3 regions of the Alkalinema pantanalense CENA528 genome follow, and region 2 is predicted to be linked to each of the others. Evidence: predicted binding sites of a transcription regulator. Region 2 holds the regulator's gene; each other region holds the start of a gene.
What was found. The regulator NtcA, encoded in region 2, controls nitrogen genes in cyanobacteria. The targets are predictions, from matches to a motif close to TTTGTANNNNNNNNTACAAA.
Positions count from the first base shown of each region.

Region 1: glnT (type III glutamate--ammonia ligase) is a predicted target of NtcA. The motif match lies at 1,029-1,048, and genes of this name have one in related genera.
Region 3: hpf (ribosome hibernation-promoting factor, HPF/YfiA family) is a predicted target of NtcA. The motif match lies at 1,406-1,425, and genes of this name have one in related genera.

Region 1 covers NZ_JBLZFX010000003.1:40,126-42,398, reverse strand. Annotated here, with positions in the region: gene glnT (type III glutamate--ammonia ligase) at 1-1,022, opposite strand, end outside; gene ACN4EG_RS01505 (alpha/beta fold hydrolase) at 1,132-2,145, opposite strand; gene ACN4EG_RS01500 (fatty acid desaturase family protein) at 2,189-2,273, opposite strand, start outside.
Region 2 covers NZ_JBLZFX010000010.1:10,807-13,079, reverse strand. Annotated here, with positions in the region: gene ACN4EG_RS05300 (DUF3084 domain-containing protein) at 1-454, opposite strand, end outside; gene ntcA (global nitrogen regulator NtcA) at 648-1,286, opposite strand; gene fabI (enoyl-ACP reductase FabI) at 1,967-2,273, shown strand, end outside.
Region 3 covers NZ_JBLZFX010000061.1:2,122-4,394, forward strand. Annotated here, with positions in the region: gene ACN4EG_RS17970 (MGH1-like glycoside hydrolase domain-containing protein) at 1-860, shown strand, start outside; gene hpf (ribosome hibernation-promoting factor, HPF/YfiA family) at 997-1,323, opposite strand; gene ACN4EG_RS17980 (bifunctional acetate--CoA ligase family protein/GNAT family N-acetyltransferase) at 1,497-2,273, opposite strand, start outside.

The DNA of each region.
Region 1 (2,273 bases), on a different contig from region 2:
GGTAAGAGGTAAGGATTGGCTGCTCCATCGGGCAGACGGCATTCAAATCGTCCGAGATCGGGAATGCGAATCATGTGGGTGCGGTTGTTGCCGCCGTAGGTAATGGTTGTGGGCGACCAAGTTGCACCGGAGTGGGGTGTGGCCGCATTGAGGCGTTTGTAGGAATTCACGGTGGGGTTGCTAAGGGCACAAAGGGCACTGGCGGAATGCAGTACTCCCGCGATGAATTGATAGGCCAAGGGAGACAGCCCCAGTTCTCCCTGAGCGTCGTCAAAGAAGTTGGTGGTACCTGCCCGATCCCAAACGGATAGGTGTGTGTGGCAGCCGTTGCCCGTCAAATCCGAGAAAGGTTTGGGCATGAAGGTGGCGCGATAGCCGTGCTTTTGGGCGATCGACTTGACCATGTATTTAAAGAAGGCATGGCGATCGGCAGTGACCAGTGCATCGGCATATTTCCAGTTCATTTCAAACTGGCCGTTGGCATCTTCGTGGTCATTTTGGTAGGGCTCCCAGCCCAGTTCCAGCATGGCGTCGCAGATTTCCGCAATGACGTCATAGCGCCGCATCAGAGCCTGTTGGTCATAGCAGGGTTTGGCGGCCCGATCGTAGGGGTCGGAGAGGTGTTCGCCGTCGGCTTGCAGGAGAAAATATTCGCATTCCACCCCGGTTTTGACGCTGTAGCCTAGGGCATCGGCCTGGGCCAATACGCGCTTGAGGGTGAGGCGGGGGGTTTGGGCGATTGCGGCTCCGGTGCTCCAGTACAAGTCCGCTGGCATCCAAGCGACATCTCGCTGCCAGGGTAATGGAATCAACCGATCGGCGTCGGGAATAGCCAAAATATCAGGATCGGCGGGCGTCATGTCTAACCAGGCCGCAAATCCAGCAAATCCGGCTCCTTCAGCGGCAATTTGATCGATCGCGGCGGCAGGAACTAGCTTCGATCGCTGCACCCCGAATAGATCCGTAAAGGAAATCAGAAAGTAACGAATGCCCTGGGTTTTTGCCAATTCCGACAATGCCATGGTTGCGTTGAATCCTAAGAGATAAACAAAGAAATAAACAGTGGCTCTGGGAGGAATGATGAATCGCTATGGATTACGTTTTTGCCAATGCAGGCAAATTAATGCTAAATCAATCTGCTAATAATTCAGCAATGGCCGATCGAATGAACGCTGCATCCTGGGGGTTTTGGTAGGGATTGCCTGCTCGGTGACCCCAGAGGGAGGGAATTGGTAAATATTGCGCGTTGGGGATTAAGTTGGCTTCTGCGTGACAGTCCTCCGGGGTGAAGTAGAGGTCGGTGGTTCCAGGCATCACGAGGGTTTTAGCTTGAATGGCTGCGAGGGCCGCCAGGTAATCTCCGTGATATAGGGGATTATCGCTGACATCGCAACGCAGCCATGTATCAATCATTGCAATTAGGTTGCGCGGATCGCGTTTTCGGTAGCCCGCTTCCCAGCCCCGCAGCAGGTAATCTTCTAAGGATGAGTAGCCAAGGGGCAGGTAGAGTCGATCGCGGTAAAAGGCTTGGGAGGCAGCCCAACTGGCATAAATGCGGGCGAAGGTTTGCAAGCCTCGATCGGGTACGCCGTCAAAGCTGCTGCCTGTCCAGGTGGGGTCACTGGTGAGGGCATGGCGCAAACTTTGCAGAAAAATCTGGTTGTGTTCTGTGGTGCGGGCGGTACCACAGAGGGCGGCAATCCGTTCGACTCGATCGGGATAGCAAGCGGCCCAGTGGTAAGCCTGCTGTGCGCCCATTGACCAGCCGTAGACCAGGGCAAGCTGCGGGATTTCCAGGTGATTAAATACTAAGTGGGCCTGAAGACGGAGGTTATCCCAATGGGTAAACCAACAGTTTTGTTCTGCTAAACCGCAGTGTTCGGAATTGCTAGGTGAGGTAGAAATACCATTACCTAGCATGTTGACCATGACAATGCAGTACTGGTCGGAATTGAGAATGCTGTCGGGGGCGATTAACCAATCTAAGTCAGGATGCTGGGCTCCGTAGGATGTGGGATAGAGAATGACGTTGGTGGGATGGCTGCGGGAATTGAATTCGCCATAGATTTGGTAGGCTAGGCAAACTTCCGGCAAAACTACGCCACATTGCAATGGAAAATCTGTTAGCTTCAGCAGTTCTGTCATGGGGTAGGGGGAAGAATCCCGATCGCACGGGGGCTAGGTTGGGCTATTGGGGCAGGTGGCCCAGATTTTGAATGATGTTCCGGTTAACGGTGGTGTAGCCTGAATCAACGTGCTGTAGGTGCGATCGT
Region 2 (2,273 bases):
CCACCTGGGCTCGTCGCGCTTCAGTGGCCCGTTGTAGGGCAGCGGCATCCTTAAGGGAGGTTTTCACGCGATCGAGCTGCGCCTGCACCTTGCCCCGCTCCACTTGGGACTTATTTAACTCCGCCTCAACGTTTTCCTTTTGTTCCGCCGTCTTACCAAGTTCTACCTTCGCTTGATCTAAATCAGTATTCGCGCGCCGGAGTCGCCGCTGAATCACCTCAAAGTTGAGAATCATGTCGCGAAATTGTCGATTCGCCAGCAACAAAATGCCCAACGTAGAAGCTGAGATGAGAATCCCAGTCAAAATTGTGACAACAACGGCAGTTTTCTTTGGACGGAGATTAAACAAACTCAGACGCGCTTTGCCCACTCGGGTTCCAATGCGATCGCCCAGAGTGGCAATGACACCCCCTAAGATCAACACCGCCAAAATCAGGATATACCCGCTAGACATTACAACCCCACCACACCTGCCGCTGGACTAAAGAGGTTTCCAAAACGGCTTCTACCAAAGACTATAGTCAGTCTAAAGCCTATTGAACGTTCTAACAGGACTGTTCTGTACGGAGTCTTTGGAAAACAAGCTTCTCCGCAGGGAGCAATCCGTTGGCTCGGAGCACCGAAACGATGGATGTTAGGTGAAAGATTTAGGTAAACTGCTGACTCAGCATGACGGGATTATGAACTGTGATTTTCTTTTTGTGAATGGAGATCATTTCATCCTGGCGCAAATCGCCCAAAAGTCGAGTTACCGTCACACGGGTCGATCCGATCGCTTCCGCGATGGCCTGGTGGGATAGCTTGAGATCGATCGTGATCCCGTTTTGTCCCGGCACCCCAAAGTCTCGGCAGAGAATCAGCAGGAAACTCACGAGTCGGGATCCCATATCGCGGTGGGCCAAGGTTTCGATCATCATCTCCGTTTGCAAAATCCGGGACGATAGACCCTTCAACATCCACATCGACAGGTCAGGATTTTCTTTGAGCGCCTTTTCCACCTGTTCGATCGGCACCGACAGCAGTTCCACGGGGGTAAAGGCCACCGCGTGATAGAAGCGATCGGCTTTTTGCCCAGTAATTAGCGACAAAACCCCGAATACACTGTTTTCCCGCAGCAGCGCGACAGTGATTTCTTCCCCCGCTTCATAGACCCGAGACAGCTTTACGGCTCCTTTCTGGAGAAAATAAACTCGTTCAGCAGGATCACCCGGAAAGAAGATTGTCTTACCCCGCTCGAAGGTTTCCACCATCGGCGGATAAGCATTTCCACCCATTTGGCGGAACATTGATGCGAGCGACTTGTCTGGGCTTATTACCATCTTCCCCGTTCCTAACGCCGTTCTACGGAAAGGCCAGTAGAGTTAGCTAACTATACAATCAAGGGGTCAACGTTCAAGAGATCTGCTCAGAGATTAATTCCGATGAGAATTATTTCTATAAGATTCACTCTGTGAGCAATTGTTGACTTGAGAACAATAAAACCTACCGATCGAGGAGTTTTTGTAGCAAGAAATACACTCCGCCATGCTTTCTAATAAGCTTGTGGGCAATTTAGCTGAGCCAGAGCCTTCAACGTGGAGCTTTTTGGGAACTAGCATTGGTCTAGGTTCGCTCTGGGTTGAATCAGGAAGCTGCATCTAGATGAATGACGCTCAATCTGACTAGGTTTATCTGAGTGAAGTCCATAGGATGACGAACGATGGCGAAAACTTGTGCTGATTTACACTTGGCATTCTTGTCACAATTCCCCTTGTCACGCTGAGATTGTCAATATCTTACTCCCAAGTTTTGGCCCCCGCACAATTTTGTCCAGCCAGCTAATCTCTACTCAAGGCTGGGCTTTGAGCGACCCAGACAGCGACGATCGCCTCGCACTACCACAATGGCCGGAAATCTCCCCAGGGTTGCCTATTCCATGGCTGCCCATCTTTGAGTATTCTCATAAATGCTCTCAACGTACATGGCTATGCTGAATCTGAGTGGAAAAAACGCCCTGGTCACAGGAATTGCTAACGATAAGTCGATCGCCTGGGGCATTGCCCAGCAACTCCATAGGGCCGGAGCCAACATTGGGGTCACCTATCTGCCGGATGATAGCGGCAAGTTTGAGAAAAAGGTGCGGGATCTGACCGAACCGTTGAGTCCTAGCCTGTTTGTGCCCTGTAACGTCCAGAGCGATGAGCAAGTTCAAGCCACCTTTGATGCGGTGAAGGAAGCTTGGGGACGGCTAGATATTTTGATTCACTGTCTGGCCTTTGCCAACAAGGAAGAAT
Region 3 (2,273 bases), on a different contig from region 2:
AAGTTTCGCTCTGGAATGAGGAGGATGGGTTTTACTATGATGTTTTGCATTTACCGGACGATCGACAAATTGAATTAAAAGTTCGATCGATGGTGGGTTTAATTCCATTGTTTGCCGTGGCGACGCTAGAACCTGAGACCTTGCAGCAATTGCCGAATTTTAAGAAACGCTTGGAGTGGTTTATTCAGCATCGATCCGATCTGCGCCGCAATGTGGCCTGTATGGAGACGCGCGGTGTGGGGGCACGGCGGTTGCTCGCGATCGCGTCTCAGGATAAGCTCCAGCGTATTTTACAAAAAATGCTGGATTCTTCCGAGTTTTTGAGTGACTTTGGGATTCGTGCGGTTTCGCGCTTCCATGGGGAAAATCCCTATATTTTCTATGCCAATGGTCAGGAATGCCGTGTGGACTATGAACCTGCCGAATCTAGTAGCGGTTTATTCGGCGGTAATTCCAATTGGCGTGGGCCGATTTGGTTCCCAGTTAATTTCCTGTTGATTGAATCTTTGCAAACGTTCCATCGCTATTTTGGGGCTGAATTTCAGGTGGAATGTCCGACGGGATCGGGCCAGTGGATGAATCTTCAGGAAGTGGGGAGGATGCTATCCCAACGGTTGACGCAAATTTTTCTGCGCAATGATGCTGGCGATCGTCCCGTATATGGGGGGAGTGCGATCTTTCAAACCGATCGCCATTGGCAAGATTTCATTTTGTTCTATGAGTACTTCCATGGGGATAACGGTGCTGGGATTGGCGCGAGTCATCAAACGGGCTGGACAGGATTGGTGGCAGCGCTGATTCAGCAGTTGGGAGAATGGGATAGGATCTCTGATCAGGCTATGGCTGATTTAGTTCGCTGAAACTGGCGTTGATTGTAGATGATACGGTAAAGCCGATCGTTGAATGAACGATCGGCGGGTTAACTCTAAATCAAGTCTTTAGGAGAAATGCTAATGCATAATGTAATGCGAGAGACAGTTTTAGAATCTTGGAAAATTAAGGCTGACGTAGGGCTACATAGTCTTGAAGTTGCCTCTTGGCGGCGTCAAAGGAATCTCTAATCGCAACGTAAAGATCTTCGTGGGAATGATTAGCGTCGGAATTACGATTGACAATGATTTCCTTGCCGGGAACTGAAAGATCGATGCGCACTTGGTAGAGATTACCTTGCTGATGGCGGCCTGCTGTGCTTTCTAGGGTGACTCGACAATTAGTAATGCGATCGAAGAACTGGGTGAGTTTCTCTACTTTTTCTTGAATGGCAGTTTCGATCGCGGGAGTAACGGAAAAGCTACGGCTGATGATTTGAAGCGGGATTTGCATAATTTACTCTCTCCGGTCGAGTCGAGTAACTTCTTTGTATGCTTTTAGAGTAAGACGCAAAGTTGAGGAACTTGTGAAGGGGATTGTAGTCTTTGTAACAATTGGTAACGAGGGATTGAGTGCGATCGGGTCAGCGCTGCCCAGATTCCCTCGCTTTCCTTTGATAGCGACGATTAAGCCTGGAGCGCGATTTCCGCTTCAATGACGCTGGGCTCGGCGGTTCTGCGCAGTTGAAAGCCGAGTTTCTCGCACACATGTTGCATATCCCGATTTTCGCTGAGAATGGTGGCCCGAATCCAATCTAATCCTTCTGCCTTGCCAATCTCGATTAATCGACGCAAAATTTCGCTGCCTAAACCATGGTGTTGATAGCGATCGCTGACGAGTAACGAAAATTCGGCTTCGTTGATGCCGTGCTGCTTGCTGAGACGCCCAATGGCTAAAATTTCCCGTTGTTCCGTTTCGGGATTTTGGTAATCAGCTACTAGCGCCATTTCCCGATCGTAGTCGATGCAGCATAACCGTAATAGCCGTTCATGGGCAATGCGTTGACTCAGTTTAATTAAATGGAAATAACGCAGATAGACACTCTGTTCTGACAGTGTTTTGTGGAACTGAATCAGCAACGGTTCATCCTCTGGTCGGATGGGGCGAATGGTGACGGTTGTGTTGTCGTTAAGGTGCCAGAGGGAGCAATATTGTGTGGGATAGGGGCGAATGGCGGGTTTAGCGATCGAGGTTTGGGGCGTGGCGCGATCGTGGAGCACAACCCGTCCATCCAACGCCATTAACGTATTTCCGTGGGCTAGGAGCGGATTGATTTCAATTTCCTTGATTTGCGGCTGCTCAACGATGAGTTGACTAAACCGAACAATTAACTGCTCTAGGGCGGCACAATCTACGGGCTGTTCACCGCGTACCCCTTGCAGTGCATGGTAAATTTTGGTACG